Regions from separate parts of the Priestia sp. TRN 1309 genome, predicted to be linked through region 2. Evidence: riboswitches for the same ligand, from Rfam matches in the RefSeq annotation. Region 2 holds a riboswitch; the other holds the start of a gene.
The links. A riboswitch is a leader RNA that binds a small molecule or an ion and turns the genes downstream of it on or off. The one in region 2 is predicted to bind preQ1.
Positions count from the first base shown of each region.

Region 1: it holds a riboswitch for preQ1, as region 2 does, so the genes downstream of both, queC (7-cyano-7-deazaguanine synthase QueC) here and ACRPLQ_RS23785 (QueT transporter family protein) in region 2, are expected to answer to the same signal.

Region 1 is NZ_JBOZGM010000003.1:122,511-130,590, forward strand. Features, by position in the region: gene ACRPLQ_RS12915 (cell wall hydrolase) at 1-145, opposite strand, end outside; gene ACRPLQ_RS12920 (hypothetical protein) at 458-784, opposite strand; gene ACRPLQ_RS12925 (hypothetical protein) at 932-1,126, opposite strand; gene ACRPLQ_RS12930 (patatin-like phospholipase family protein) at 1,144-1,989, opposite strand; gene ACRPLQ_RS12935 (YkvS family protein) at 2,298-2,483, shown strand; gene ACRPLQ_RS12940 (hypothetical protein) at 2,800-3,021, shown strand; gene ACRPLQ_RS12945 (NAD(P)H-binding protein) at 3,053-3,754, opposite strand; gene queF (preQ(1) synthase) at 3,823-4,320, opposite strand; gene queE (7-carboxy-7-deazaguanine synthase QueE) at 4,419-5,150, opposite strand; gene queD (6-carboxytetrahydropterin synthase QueD) at 5,143-5,583, opposite strand; gene queC (7-cyano-7-deazaguanine synthase QueC) at 5,583-6,248, opposite strand; PreQ1 riboswitch class I at 6,479-6,522, opposite strand; gene ACRPLQ_RS12970 (GerAB/ArcD/ProY family transporter) at 6,595-7,716, opposite strand; gene ACRPLQ_RS12975 (hypothetical protein) at 7,739-7,975, opposite strand; gene ACRPLQ_RS12980 (Ger(x)C family spore germination protein) at 7,987-8,080, opposite strand, start outside.
Region 2 is NZ_JBOZGM010000008.1:23,789-31,868, forward strand. Features, by position in the region: gene ACRPLQ_RS23760 (LacI family DNA-binding transcriptional regulator) at 1-418, shown strand, start outside; gene ACRPLQ_RS23765 (5-deoxy-glucuronate isomerase) at 553-1,341, shown strand; gene ACRPLQ_RS23770 (hypothetical protein) at 1,585-1,803, opposite strand; gene ACRPLQ_RS23775 (YitT family protein) at 2,153-3,019, opposite strand; gene ACRPLQ_RS23780 (Lrp/AsnC family transcriptional regulator) at 3,403-3,813, opposite strand; PreQ1 riboswitch class I at 4,009-4,053, shown strand; gene ACRPLQ_RS23785 (QueT transporter family protein) at 4,063-4,551, shown strand; gene ACRPLQ_RS23790 (hypothetical protein) at 4,987-5,436, shown strand; gene ACRPLQ_RS23795 (hypothetical protein) at 5,506-5,751, shown strand; gene ACRPLQ_RS23800 (hypothetical protein) at 5,779-6,126, shown strand; gene ACRPLQ_RS23805 (MFS transporter) at 6,183-6,716, opposite strand; gene rluF (23S rRNA pseudouridine(2604) synthase RluF) at 6,993-7,709, shown strand; gene ACRPLQ_RS23815 (TRM11 family SAM-dependent methyltransferase) at 7,747-8,080, opposite strand, start outside.

The DNA.
Region 1 (8,080 bases), on a different contig from region 2:
CACTATATCTTTTACCTAACTTCCAAAGACTATCGCCTTTGACTACTTTATAATTAGTTGCAGCCGTAGCTGTTGCATTAAAACCTATAAATGAAAGAGTAGCTAAACAAGCTACTACCATTGATTTCATATAACTATGTTTCATAGGTAATACCTCCTGAAATTTCGTATGGTATTACTCTATCATAGCTATATGGGGGTTTCACCGAACGATTCAATTACATTTCTTTAAGTTTGATGAACAAAATTACGTTCGGAACACAAATATGACATTGTACCTTATTTTTTGTCATATTCACGGTAATTTTTCTGAAATACAGGTATATTTTCCCGCATTATTTCAGTTTAATCAGAAATTTCTTCATTCGTTTTTCCCTTATAATTCTTATGATAAACATTTAAATTCATCTACTTTTACACAAAAGAGCTGAATGTTGTAATCAACATTCAGCTCTTTTTAATCTTCGATCTCAATTTCTACAACATCATAGAAATCAATCACTAGCTTAGCACCCGTATCATCCATAAACGTAAAAACGTCTTGATCATCTGATAAATGTATCACGTATCCGGTCAACTGCTGTTCACTGTTGTCGTAAACAGTAGTAATTAGAATTTTTTTATGATCTACATATGCTTCTTCTAATAACGAATGGAGGTCATAGTCCCCGTCATCTTCGGGCCGGTTCGTTAACAGCATCCCATAAGTCGTCATTCCATTTTTATCTTTCCATATATGATCTGCAAAATAAAAAGGTGCTGTACTTTTTCGAAACTCATCCATAATATCCCTCCTATAACTAAACACGTTTATTCGCTCTTACTATACGTTACTAAATAAACGCACAAGCACTTGTAACAGTATATTCTCTACTGTACAGGCTCATACATCCATTATATAAGGCATAATCAAATAATGCCATCATTTCGTTTAACTCCTAGGAATTTCTAGATACGTATAGGTAAAATCGCCTCCGCGTCCGGCGATTCCACGAAAATGTTTGAAATCAGGGCGATTTACTAAAAAAGGGCGAAAAGCAAGAAAGTCTTCTTTTTTAACTTTAATTTCGGTTACTTTTCCTTCACTTAACTCATTTAACATATTGATTACTGTTTGTTCATCCATTCAGTTCCACCTCGTTTTTAGCTGTTCAGCCAATTTTGCAGAGACGCAAATTGAGCTTCAGCTTCTTTATATCCTTGGTTATAAAGAGCGTCGAGACGCTCACGATTCTTCTCAATTCGCCCTACTACAAGAGGGGATTGCGGACGAATCACAAAGATATTCCCCTGTCTTTCCTGCTCTTCAATATATGACAATGTTTCATTATACAATTTATAGCGGTTCTCAAGCGCACGAGTCAGCCCATCATAATGACGATATTTGCGCTTCAATAACCAAAGCATATTTGATTTCTTTTTTCGATATCCTTCGTTTCGCGTTAGCACAACAATATTTTTTCTATATCCATCCTGCACTGCTTTTTTGATTGGAATCGGATCACTGATTCCTCCATCTAACAGCTCTTTTCCTTTATATGTAACGACAGGTGCTAAAAATGGAAGGGAACTAGAAGCGCGAACCGCTGTCAAAATATCCCGATCATACTCATCAAAATAAACGGGTTCTCCCGTCACGCAGTCCGTTGCTCCTACTACAAGCTTCTCTGTACGCTCAGCAAATGCCTCAAAGTCAAATGGAAGAAGCTGATTAGGAATTTCATCAAAAACGAAATCCATTCCAAATATCTCTTTTGTTTTAAAATAATTTTTCCACGACAAGTAGCGAGGATCCTCTAAAAAATCTAAATTAGCTTTGCGACTTCTTCCTATTTGTCTAGATAAATAAGAAGTGGCATGACAAGCGCCGGCTGAAACGCCAATTACATACGGAAGGTACAGATTTCTTTCCATAAAGTAATCTAAAACTCCGGTTGTATAAAGGCCTCTCATACCGCCTCCTTCGAGCACGAGTCCAGTATCTTTCAATTTCTACACCTTCTAATTCTTATAATTTATGACAAGATTATACCTCGTTTATTATAACGAAAGATGAACAAAGATGGAACTGTGTTGCTTCTCTCTTTCGTTAAAGCTACCAATTCCTTTTATTCCTCAGCACATTTTACTTGTTTTTTCAATTTTATTTTATATTTTTTCAAAAAACCCTTTACTAATTCCCAGTTTTAAGGCAAAATTGTAAAAAAAGAAAACGCTAACTAGTTTCACTATTTTCAAAATTAAAATTATTTAAAAAATTAATAATGAACTAATTTAAAACAAAGGAGCGATGAATGATGAAAATAGCAGAGGTAGGAAACTTGATAGAATTTAAAAATGGCTTACAGGGCATTGTCGAAAAAGTAAATGAAAACTCCGTGATTGTTGATTTGACTTACATGACAAACTACCGGGATTTAGACTTAGAACAGCGAACTGTTGTCAATCACAAAAACTACACGATTATTAATCCCGCTATGTAAAGGGAAAAAGCAACCGGAACGCAAAAACGGTTGCTTTTTTAGTGGTTTTGAAAGAACTGATTCTTTTGTTCTTCTGTAATAATTCCCAGCTTATACATGAGATAAATATACTGTTGAACCTTAACATCCTTCGAACTTTTTTTCACTGTACTCCCTCTTTTCTAAAATGTTTCTTCATACAATAATATATGGCTAAGATAAAAAAAGTTTCCTTAAAGAAACAAAACCAGGCCCCATTTTTTCTTGAAAGGGCCTTATTTTCGTGTGACAATAAGAACAAGCTACTACTACCTACTTACTGAAAGGAATTACTAGCATGTTTGATACTGTATTGTTTATCGTTGCACTTATTGTCATTCTTTTTTTCATCGTGCAGTTCGTTTTTAAACGCAAGCAAACTTCAAATAAAAAAACATCCGTTGAACCCATGAATTATGCCGAAGAAGATTCTAACTCCTACACAAGCTGGAGTGAATCTGCTTCTAATCACGATCACGATGGTGATGGTGATGGGAACGCGGATGCTGACGGAAGATAGAAAAAAGCCTCTTCTTATGAAGAGGCTTTTTTTATTTTGATAACACGCGCTTGCCGTTGGTAAACGAATAATAGCATTCACCTGTATAGATGTCTTGGCTTTCATGTACATGAACACCACATTTATCTTCAAGTGCAGCTTTCATCATGGATTTGGCTACGTTATACGCTTTAATTGGACGATATTTTCTCCACTTTCCTACAAGGCAAAATGAACACGACTTTAACGTGTATCCCCCAAGCTTTTCAAATAGGCGAAACTCTTGGCGCTTGCCTAATAATAACGATGGGCGGAAAAAGTGAGTAGAACGGATATACAAGCTTGCGATATCTTCTTCTACTTGCCCCTTTACTTTACTGTAAAAGAATGGCGAACGAAGATCAGCACCAATTGCTGTAATCGTTAAAAAGTTTTTGCAGCGATATTTTTCTGCACATTTAGCCGCTTTTAAAGGAAATTCGTAGTCAACTTTAATGAATTTCGCTTTTGTTTTTGCTTTTTTCATTGTCGTGCCTAAACAGCAATATACATCATCAACTGCAAAGCATTCTTCGTGCTTATCAAGCTCTGAAAAATCAATTTCAAGCTGACGTAGCTTTGTGTGTTCGATTGGTAGCTTTTTTCGAACAAACACTGTCACATGGTTATATAAGCTGTTGCTTAATAACATTTTTAAAAGTTCTTGACCAACAAGTCCGCTTGCACCTAATACTAATGCTGATCTCTGTGACATTCTTTCACCTTCTCATCTGTTGTTTTTGCAATGGAAAACAGGTTGCATACACAACCTGTTTGTTCGAATTAACGATTATCAATTGTTTCTGGGTATAAATCATGATTCATCAGGCGATAATTAGCCATTTCTTCATACTTCGTACCAGGACGGCCATAGTTTGTATATGGATCAATTGAAATCCCGCCGCGTGGTGTGAATTTTCCCCATACTTCAATATATCTTGGATTCATCAGTTTAATTAAGTCATTCATAATAATATTCATACAGTCTTCATGGAAATCTCCATGGTTACGGAAGCTGAACAAATAAAGCTTTAACGACTTGCTTTCCACCATTTTTTCATCTGGAATGTAACTAATATAAATGGTTGCGAAATCCGGCTGACCCGTTTTTGGACATAAGCTCGTAAATTCCGGACAGTTAAATTTCACAAAATAATCACGATTTGGATGTTTGTTATCAAATGCTTCTAGAATCTCTGGTGAATATTCAAACAAATAGTTTGTTCCTTGATTTCCAAGGAGTGATACACCTTCTAATTCTTCATCTTTTCGACCGCTCATTTGCATTTCCTCTCTTTCTACGATTGTCATTCTAACAGCGTTTTTTTATTTTGTATATATCTGTTTTTATTTTTCTTTGTAAATTTTTTGCTATGCGCTTACACGCCTCGTTTATTTCCCCAAACAAGGGCGTGAACCTGCGGCAGAACTCTTACATCGTTCATGTTTTTAGCTGCCACTGCCTTGTCGATTAACCACTCATACTTTTTAAGCAATTCTTGTGTTAACGACGCATTATCGATTGTCGTTAAGTCCTCGTTGCCTACTTGAACAAAAAATGGAACCTCAGGATAACGTTCATGAACAGATGCTGCATATTCAAAGTCCTCATCATTAAATACAACGACTTTTATGCTTATGTGCGCCATGCGTTTTTCCTTTATTAATGTCTCTATAATATCGTCTAATACGGAGAAATTTGTTTTCATTAATGAACTTGGAGGCTTAGGAGAAATCGTTAAATCATCGATCTTTAGGAACCAATCCTGATAACGGCTTCCCTGTGTTTCAAGAGCTGCTTTTACCCCATGACTGTGCAAAAGCTCTACAAATGAACCAATCGCCTTGATAAGCGCAGGGTTTCCTCCAGAAATGGTGACGTGATCAAAGCACTCTCCTCCAATTTCTTTAAGCTCCGTCCAAATTTGTTCTGCTGTTAGTTGACGAATATCGTTTTTAGCTGATCCATCCCATGTAAAAGCTGAATCACACCAGCTGCAGGAATAATCACAGCCTGCGGTACGAACAAACATCGTCTTACGTCCTACAACCATTCCTTCCCCTTGAATCGTTGGGCCGAATATTTCAAGTACTGGAATTGTATTAGCCACGTTTTTTCACCTTCTTTGGGCGGTAAACTACGTAACTTGTCGGCGTTTCCCGCACGAATACTTGTACGCAAGAAGGCTTATTTGGTAGTGTGTCTAGATATTCTTGAACCAACTCATAAATTTTACGAGCAACAACTTCAGTTGTAGGAAAATCATTTGGATTTTCTTCGTTAAAGATAGAATGATCGTTCAATAATGTATGATCAAATTGACCAGAAACAATTTTTTTCAATAGCGCAAAGTTTACTAAAAAGCCCGCTTCGTCTAATGTATCTCCGGCAACAGTTAAATTTACAAAATACGTATGTCCATGGACTTGACGGCATTTTCCTGCTTCTGTATGAGGAACAAAATGTGCCGCAGCAAACTGCATATCTTTGTTCAATTCATATTCATAGTCATGAAAGACTTGAGGATACATTTGTTGCAGCATTATTTTTCTCCTCCTTCTTTTGTTTGCAAGTATTGATCTAACCCGCGTTTTCGCAATTGACATGCGGGACATTCGCCGCACCCATCAGCAACAATACCGTTGTAGCACGTTAATGTTTTTTCACGCACATATTCAAGCGCTCCTAGCTCATCCGCTAACGCCCACGTTTCTGCTTTATCAATCCACATAAGCGGCGTATGAATCACAAACTCGAAGTCCATTGATAAATTAAGCGTGACGTTTAACGATTTCACAAATACGTCTCGACAGTCTGGATATCCCGAAAAATCAGTTTCACAAACGCCTGTTACGATATGACGGCCTCCGCTGTTTTTAGCAAGTACGGCAGCAAATGATAAAAATAACAGATTGCGGCCATCCACAAACGTTGTAGGCAACTCTCCTTCTTTTTGCTCAATTTCAATATCATCTCGCGTTAAGGCATTTGGTGCTAATTGATTTAAAAGTGACATATCTAGGACGGTATGCTTCACACCTAAATCAGCTGCGATAGCTTTTGCTACCTCTATCTCTTGACTATGACGCTGACCGTATTGGAAAGTAACCGTTTCTACTTCTTTAAAGTTTTTCAAAGCCCAAAATAGACATGTTGTACTATCTTGACCTCCGCTAAATACAACAATAGCTTTTTCATTTTTCATCATTATTGTTCGTCTCCTTTTTGATTGAAATCAAAAGAAGAAGAAACTTTATTGAACCGTTCGTTCCCTTTGTGACTAATTTTATAACACAAAAAAGAGACTGCTCTTTTCCAGCAATCTCCCTAAAAAGCAACTAAGATACACGTCCTCGCCAGCATACACGTCAAAAAGACGTGTTGATAGAAAAGCACGTGAAAGAAGACACGCTAAAACCGTGTCTTTTGTCATCAACGATGATCTTAGTTTTTTATAGAGGGAGTTTTCGAACCTCTCCCGTACATATACAAACGTGTACGGCGTTTCTTCTTGAATTGTCATCGTATACTATACCACATACGTATAAATAATGCTATGTTTGTTGGCTTCTATCACCTTTAGCTGCCTTATTTCTCTTTATATAAGAAAGCGCAATAAATAACAACGGAAAACAGACGCTTAGTACAAATAAATAAAACGGCCAGTAATATTTTTCAAAATAATTGAAGTATGCTGTATTTGGAATAATGTAATACGCCACGCCTGTAATGATTAGACCTAAAGGAAAGCTCAAAAAATTGCGCACCCGTAAATTACATAATTGAGCGATACTTAACTGAATAGCATAGAACACAATGACAACTTTAAAAAAGATAGATAACATCCAAATAATAGCTACTAATACTTCAACGTGCTGTATCGTTGCACCTAACGAAATCATTTTTCCTAATAAATAAACTGGGTAGCTGTGCATTGATGCAATATTCGCGCCAAGAGCTAATATACAAGCCGCAACTGCAATCGTAATCGTCAAGCCCGATGCCACAGTGCCGATAACAATCATTCTTTTTACCTTTTTGCCATCTTTTATATGAGGCGTAATCATTAGCACAAAAATCAATTCCATAAACGGATTTCCTAAGAAATACGTGGTTCCTAACACTAAATCATCCATGCGGAATTCAAACAAAGGGTAAAGACGATCCAGTTTCATCTGAGGAATATTTAACGAAATTAACAATAAAAAAGGGACGACGATCCACGGTAAAAAGATTTCCGCGGTTCTCGCTATCACTTCAATGCCTAAATACCCTCCGTATATAACCGCTAAAATCACAAGAGCATGAATCCACGTAGGCAGCGTTTCAGGGACAATTTGCGTCGTCATAAATGTACTGATATCTCGAAGGGAAAACGTAGATTGAATGAACATAAAAAAAATGTAAATAAGAGACATACACGCTCCGGCGTAAGGACCTAGCGCTTTTTTAGCTATTTCAATGAACGTTTGCTGAGGGTAACGGTGCATCAGCCATAACAGCACCGCAACAATTAAAAGGGCAAAGCCAATAGCAAGCACACTACATACCCAGGCATTTTGTCTATTCGTTTCTAATAACGTAGCCGGAACTGCCAAAATAGCGCTTCCGATACAAAAAAAATAAATGAGAAAAAGAAGTTGTTTCGGAGTAATAAATTCTTTTATTTGCATCATACACCCCTTCTCTCCTACATGCTTACGTAAATAACAGATGATGAACGGTTTTAGTAAGAGGCTTAATGAGTTCCTCTAAAAAGTACAGAGGCGTAGGTACTTCTTTACGGAGTGTAATGGCTCCCCAAAAGAATAAACCCATACCTATAAGACAAAGATAGACAACGATTTCACGGTAATACTTTTCCTTTCGGAAGTTAATCATAATTTTTTTAGTCAAATAAGCAAGAAGTACGAGTAAGGCGATAAATCCCTCCATTTTCTTTCTCCTTAATGCTTCATTTGCTTCATATATGAGTTATTTAACGTGCCTAAGCGACGGATTTGAACTTTGGCATCTAACTCGACGGTTAAATCTTCTGCG
Region 2 (8,080 bases):
AAATGGAATCACTGTGTTACCTCAGCACGTTATTACGACCGAAGCAAGTATTCAAAAAGGATATGAAAGTGCTAAGCAAATTTTTTTAATGAAGGAGAAAGTGACGGCTATTTTTGCTTGTAACGATTTACTGGCTATTGGCGTCATACAAGCGGCAAAAGAATTCAACATTGATGTGCCGAATGACTTATCAGTGATTGGCTTTGATAATACCGTCCTTTCTACTACCATCACGCCCATGTTGACGACGGTAGCACAACCGACAAAAGAAATGGCTGTAAACGTAGTGGATTTGCTGGTTAGAGAAATGGAATACTCAACGATGCATAAAGAACATTTACTTCTTGAGCCGAAATTGATTGTCCGGAAATCGACGGCTCCGTTACGAAGAAACGCCACAGCATCTGCAAATAATTGAATACAATCAAGAGTATTGCTGTTAATAAAAACTCTTCACAGTCACATATTCAAAAGAATGTATAAAGTCTATGAAGAAAAAATGAGTGATTAGTAAATTCTGATTGTGCTACTACATAAAGGAGGAAGTTAAACATGCTAGGTAAATTAGGTGAATTAAATAAAGGATACAACGTACTTACAGAAATGGCCGGTCAGCACAAAGATATGCTGATGGATATTGGGATTTATAATATGTCTCAAGGAAAAGAGGAAACCTTGCTAGACAGCAACAATGAAACGGCTATTCTTTTACTAGAAGGAAAGGTAAAGCTAGAGTGGGAAGGACATTCGAAAGAAATTCAGCGTGAGTCTCTTTTTGAAGAAGAGCCTTGGTGTTTGCACGTTTCGAAAAATGTGGAGGTTAAAATTACCGCGCTTGCCAATAGTGAAGTACTAGTTCAAAAAACGGATAATGAAAAAGAATTTTCATCAAAATTATATACGCCTGAAGACTGTCAAAATACAGTAGCTGGTGAAGGAGTATGGGAAGGTACCGCTCAGCGTGTCATTCGGACAATCTTTGATTATAATAACGCTCCTTATTCTAACCTTGTTATTGGAGAAGTTATTTCTTATCCAGGAAGATGGTCGAGCTATCCGCCTCATCATCATGATCAGCCTGAAGTATATTACTATCGTTTTGACAAGCCGCAAGGATTTGGCTGTGCAATGGTTGGAGAAGATGCATACCGTGTAGTTGATAATAGTTTTATTACAATTCCAGGTGAATTAGATCATCCTCAAGCAACGGCTCCCGGCTATGCGATGTACTTCTGCTGGATGATTCGCCATCTTGACAATAATCCATGGACAGACCGTATTATGGAAGAAGAGCATAAGTGGTTATTAGAGCCGGATGCAAAAATTTGGCCTGAAAAATAAATAAAACTCTTTATACGAAATGGGTTTCAAATGTTGAAAAGCCTCGAATAAAAAAATAATTATGCGTAAAATAATAGTTTATTTTTGTAAAATATGTTTTTATATGTTAAAGTATAGCTTGTATTAATATTCAGGCGATGATATCGCTCTTTTTGGCAGATTCCTTTTTTAGGAGTCTCTTTTTTTTCTAAACAGAAGCAAGAGATCGTATGTCAATCAAAAAAAGGAGATAAGCGTAGCCGCTTATCTCCTTTTCTTTTTAGCATTATCTAACGCTAAGTTCTTTTTCACTACTTTTTCTAAAGCAACTTCCACGTGAACATTTTTTTCATCGATGTCATTCACAAGCACGACGGTTCCTTTTCGTCCCTTAATCTTTAAATCATCACCCGTAGAAGGAATGTTTTCCCTCAGCTGGCTTAATAGAAGCTTTCTGTTTTCAAAAAAGTGGACAGCCACCATTTTATCTCACCTAATTTCATATGATATGTGTGATACAAAGATGTGTATATGAAATCCTTCCTATACATTATGCCGCCAGGGGTGGTTTTAGAACACATTGAATAGACAATTGTTGCATCGATATATGAAATAAATAGGGTGGCATAGTTATAAATCTTCTATTCTTGGACATACTTATACTACTAATCTAAAAAGGGATGTGGATGAAAATGAAGGTGGCTATCGGATTAAGTGTATTTACGGTCGTTACAGGAGCAATTGCGTTAGGGTCAGTTTACTTTTTAGCAGGGATCTTTTCGTTTTTCTTAACGGTTTTTTCATAAAAAAATCCACCAAGAGGTGGATTTTTTTATTTAGCAGCGGCTTTTGTTTCATGAGGCGAATTGCCGATAAATCCAAATTTTCCGCCGACAACTTCTTTTACTTCGTGGATGACAATAAAAGAATTCGGGTCAATTTGCTGGATTTTCTTTTTAATTTTTAATAACTCGTTCTTTTTAATAACAACGTAGATAATGCGTTTATCTTTGTTGGCGTAGTAGCCATATCCATAAAAGATGGTAGCTGCATTTCCAAATTCACTGGTGATAACTTGCGCAATGTCTTTGTACTGATCAGACATAATCGTCATTGCTTTTTTGTTGTGGAAACCTTCGATAACAACATCGACGATTTTAGCACAAAGATAGACGAATATAAAAGTATAGAGGGTATTGTTGACGCCAATAGCAAAAATCGATGCTAAAATAATGACGCTGTCCATGTAGAACATGCTTTTCGAGATATTGTAGCCTTTTGTGTAGTTTAATAAATAAGCTAAAAGAGTTGTGCCGCCGGTAGATCCATCCGCGATAAAAATGAGTGCCAGTCCTGTTCCCATTAGTAAAGCCCCGAATACAATTCCTAAAATCATGTCGTGAACGTGAAAAGGAATATAGCTGACCAGACCTAAGAAAACGGACGTCATGACAGCTCCTAGAATCGTATAGAGAATCGTTTTTTTAGTTAGAAATTTATAAGCTAAGGCAATGAATACAAGGTTCACAAGAAATGTGCTGATACTTGTAGGGATATGAAATAAATAATATAAAACAAGAGCAATACCAACCGTACTTCCGTCACCTAATTTATTTGGAATGACAAAAAAATCAATGGATGCAGCAACTAAAAGCGCTCCGGCAATAATTAAAATGATGTCTTTATAGATTGTTTTCAATATGCAAACCTCCCTGATCATTAGGATATTTTTGCGTGGAATCTTGTTTTTACTAGTGTTTCACAAATGATAAAATAAAAAACGTCTTAGAAATTGTCTAGTTATAAAACTGATCAACTTCTAAGACGAAGAATTACGATACGTGTATAATGTCTTGAGTCTGCTTTTCTATGCTTCGATGTCACCGATTATATAAACCTCTGACCGCTATGTCAACGCTATGAGAGATGTTCAACTTTTCAAAAAATAGAAGGCGGTTTCCTACATAAAAAAAGAATCCTTTGCGACGGCGCAAAGGATTTTCAAATTTATTGGAATAGGGGGAATACGTTATTAGGATTACCATTTTCATAAATTAATATACCTTTATTTTTTAAAAAAATTTATTTGTTAATGACGATTGAAAGTTTGTAATTCACATGCTGATTTAGCTCTGTCAAAAAATCATTTAATTCTTCATTCGAATGAAATTTACATTCTAGTAAGTAGCAGCCATCGCCGCTGATTTTAAAGTTGTTGATGACGTACTTCTTCTGACTTTCTACAAATGTAAGGTAGGGGTGGTGATGAATGCTCTGCGTATAGATATTTAAAAATGCATGGACGGTGTAGCCAAGTTTTCGTTCATCAATGTTAATTGTATAGCCTTTGATAATGCCTTCATCTTCTAACTTTAATACTCTAGCAGAAGCGGCTTGTCCGGTTAAATGCACTTTTTCTCCTAATTCTTTCATCTTCATACGTCCATTTTTTGATAGCTCTTCTAGTATGCGCTTATCTGTATTATCTAACATCGCTACAAATCCTTTCGTATTTCAAATCAAAAGGGTTAACTACTTTATGTCACCTATGTATACGGATACGTCTTCTATTTTATACTAAAGAAAAGTAAGAAAAAAGAGCAGTCAATATGGAAGACATGAAAGCAGCAGTAGTTTGCAAACAGCTAGATTGACGAAAGCTTAAGCTTGCTGTATGATTCTTTGAGTGTTTACGTGGTTCGTAACCATCCCACGTTAAAAAACTAAGGAGAGAATAGTAAGATGAATATAAGAACACTTTGCGTCAACGGTCTTTTAGCAGCTATGTATATTGCTGTTAGCATGTTAATTCAGCCGTTTGGCTTCACCAATATCCAATTTCGTATATCAGAAATGTTCAATCATTTGATTGTATTTAATAAAAAGTACGTGTACGGCATTGTACTAGGGGTATTTCTGACGAATTTGTTTTTTTCACCAATGGTCGCTTATGATCTGGTGTTTGGGGTAGGACAATCTGTACTATCATTACTCATTACCATTTTTTCTATGCGCTACATTAAAAATATGTGGGCTCGTATGCTTATTAATACACTTGTGTTTACGTTTACGATGTTTATTATTGCGTTTGAACTGCACCTAGCATTTGATTTACCATTTTTCTTTACATGGTTAACAACAGCTGTTGGTGAGTTTGTGGTTATGCTTGTTGGAGCACCAATTATGGCGGCAATTAATAAACGTGTACAATTTAATAAGCTAGTTGGATAAAAAGATGCGGCTGTGATAAATCTCACAGCCGCATCTTTTTTTCTTTGTTATTCTATAAGTGTAGTGATAAACCCCTTATTATTGAAGAGCTTTTCACGCATGGACAAATTACCCATATCTAGCATGTAAAAAGAGCAGGTCGCTATTGCGTTCTGCTCTTTTTGCGTAACGCAATAGCGAGTATTCAATTAGATTATTTTGAAAGAAGAAGTGACAAATCTCACAGCGTGTTCTTTTTTCTTTTGTTACGATATACATATAGTTGGCAAACTCCTTATCGAAAAGTTTTTCGCACAACAACACATTACCTATGCGTAGCAATTAAAAAAGCAGACCGACAAGGTTTGCTTTTTTAATTGTGTATTTTTACCATTAAATAACTTTTTTGAGTTATAATTGTAAAATAATCTTTGTTACGAGAGAGGGGATTATTTTTTGAATAGAAAGTTAGGAATTCTTGTTTTATTAGTGTTAGCTATCTTATTTGCCGGGTGTTCAAAAGAAGAAGACAACGTTCCTTTAAGAGAACTAGAAAAAATCCATATTAACGTCATCAAAGAACAAAAGATGAAGCAAGGGATTTCGTATGAATTGGAATTCGTAAACAAGAGCGATTTGACCATCAAACAAAACGACGTATTTTTATCGTATCCACTAAAAATAAAAAACGGTTATTCTGAAAATAAATTTAAGGTGTTAGCAGAAGGCAATAAGTTAAATATTAAGCCAAAACAAAAGGTAAAGTTGACTGCATTTCTTCCTTATAAAGGAATTAATAAAGAAGCGTTAGCTATTGATGAGCCTGACGTAAAGTGCATAGGATATTGGAATAAGATCGATGACTACCATCAATTTTCTTTTGGAGGATCTTTGAAGCGAGAATAATACATGGATTTGTTAAATGATGGAACTTATGAAGCGTGAAATCGTATATAAATCAAGGGAGAGATTTTATTGAAGAGATATGGACTATTTATCATTAGTTTCATCGTTTTCTTGGGTAGCTTTCAACTGCTATCAGGAATGATTCTTACGCTCTTATATGTTCCAGAAAGTTCGACTATGTGGAGCTCAATCGAAGGATTATCAAGTAAAGTAACGTTTGGCAGTTATTCTGGTAGCTTTGCTTTTATGATTCCGGCTGTAGCAGCTACAGCCGCTTTTTTTATCTCTAAAAAATGGGTTAGGAAAAGTGTATAAGAAACTAATAGCGGTGGTGAATAAACAGTGAATGTAGACACGGATAGATTAGTTAGCTTCTTTATTTTATGGGGAACACCCGCTGCTTTTAGTATAATAGAGTACTTTAAACTGAGTAAGACTGAAAAACAAGAAGCTATACGAGACTTAACATCATTAAAATCGATTATAACAACAGGCTTTATATTGATTGGAGGAGTGATGGCGAGTTTAGGTAGAGTATTATCGCTGCTGCCTCTGCACATTATAGGTACTTTTATTTTAGTCATTGGTGGTATCGCGGGCGCTATTGAAGCATGGAAAACAGAAAAAAAGAGAGGTATTATTATTCTTGCTTTCATAGTATCTATGATTGCTTTTACATTTGTAATATAAATTCGGCATGTAACAAGAGCTGCTCATGACTTGAGCAGCTCTCGTTAGTTTCTTATTTATTGCGTCTCCAGCTGCTGGTCTTTTTTCTTTAACGTAAGAGTGAGCAGGAACGAAACGATAGCGAAAGCGATGGCTACATAATAGACGGTATGGACCCCGCTTGTCATACTTTTTATTTGCAACAGCGTTTTATTCGCTTCATTTGATTGTTGAATAAAGTGCTGAGAAGCCATAGTCATAATACTTGTATACAAAGCTGGTCCAATCGCGCCTGCAACTTGGTTAATCGTATTTGAAATGGCTGAACCGTGAGCGTGAAGAGGTTTAGGTACTTGATTTAAAGCAAGCGTCATCACGGGCCCTATGCTTAAACCTACGCCAATTGTAAAGGCAGCGTATAAAATAGCTGCAGTCATCGTAGTTGTTTCGCTTGAAATGGTAGTGAACAAACTTAAAATAAACGTTAAAAGAATTAAACTTGTTAAAAGCAGCGGCTTAAATCCAATTTTATCGAACAAATGTCCTCCGACCATAGCTGTCAGAGCCAGCGTTACTCCTCCTGGAAGCATAAGAAAACCTGATGGTAGCAACTCTATACTGATCAGTCAATCCAGACGTCTATGTCTTGTATAGGAGTGAAGATTGACGTTGGTTTGACAGGTGTAAGCATTGCTTGAAATGTTAAGAATAAGGTTACAAAGTATTTTGAGGCTATCCTTTTATTTCTGTTAAAAAAATATAGTCAAGTAATGAAATTAAAAGAAGACGAGAAGCGTATAGCATGTTACGATAGGGACGGTATAGAAATTGACACATATCGGTTTCTAATAGAAGAGACAAATTTTAAAATTTTTAAATGTAAGGTTGTGATTCACCTGAGACTGAATAAATTTATTAGCGAATCTGGCAAAGCGTCAAGACGCGGGGCAGATAAGTTAATTAGTGAAGGAAGAGTAACCGTTAATGGAAAGGTTGCAAAAATCGGAGATCAAGTTAAGCCTGGCGATGATATTCGAGTAAGTGGCCAACAGCTTCGGATTGCTCGAAATAATGTATATATTGCACTTAATAAACCAGTCGGCATTACAAGTACGAGTGAGAAAAAAGTAAAGGGAAACATCATTGACTTAGTCAATCACCCTTTGCGTATTCATCATGTCGGACGACTAGATAAGGATTCAGACGGCTTAATTTTACTTACAAATGACGGCGATATTATTAACGAAATTTTACGTGCAGAAAACAAGCATGAAAAAGAATATATTGTTGCAGTAGATAAGCCGATTACACCCGAGTTTATCAAAAACATGTCTGAGGGAGTAAAAATTTTAGGTACAAAAACGCTTCCTTGTAAAGTGACACAGCTGTCTAAGTACGAGTTTCAAATTATTTTAACACAGGGCTTAAATCGTCAAATTCGCCGTATGTGTGAAGTGCTCGGATATGAAGTGTACCGCCTTCAGCGTACGCGTATTATGAATATTCACTTAAACAACTTGCCTGTTGGGCAATGGAGAGATTTAACGAAAAAAGAGCGTACGCAGCTATTCAAAGAATTAGACTATGAACCTAAAGAGTGGTAAATCAAAAGACACCAGCCTGTTAGACTGGTGTCTTTTTTTATTCGCATACAACTACTTGTCTAGAAAATACGCTTTTGCGCGCTACGCAGCGATCTGAAATAGAAAAGCCAGCTTCATGAATCATATGGTCAATCGTGTCTACTGTAATCACGACTACTTTATCCGCAAAGCGGCGAGCGTGTTTTAAAATAGAAAGCTGATCTTCAGGCGTCGCGTGGGTGTAGAGATTGTAAGGCATGTCGATGATCGCTACGTCATAGTGAGTGGTAACATCCGAAATCGGTCCGGTTTTGACATCACCCTTTAAGCCGAAATGCGCAATATTTTCACGAGATCCGTCGGTCACAAGTGGGTTGATATCGCGTCCTACA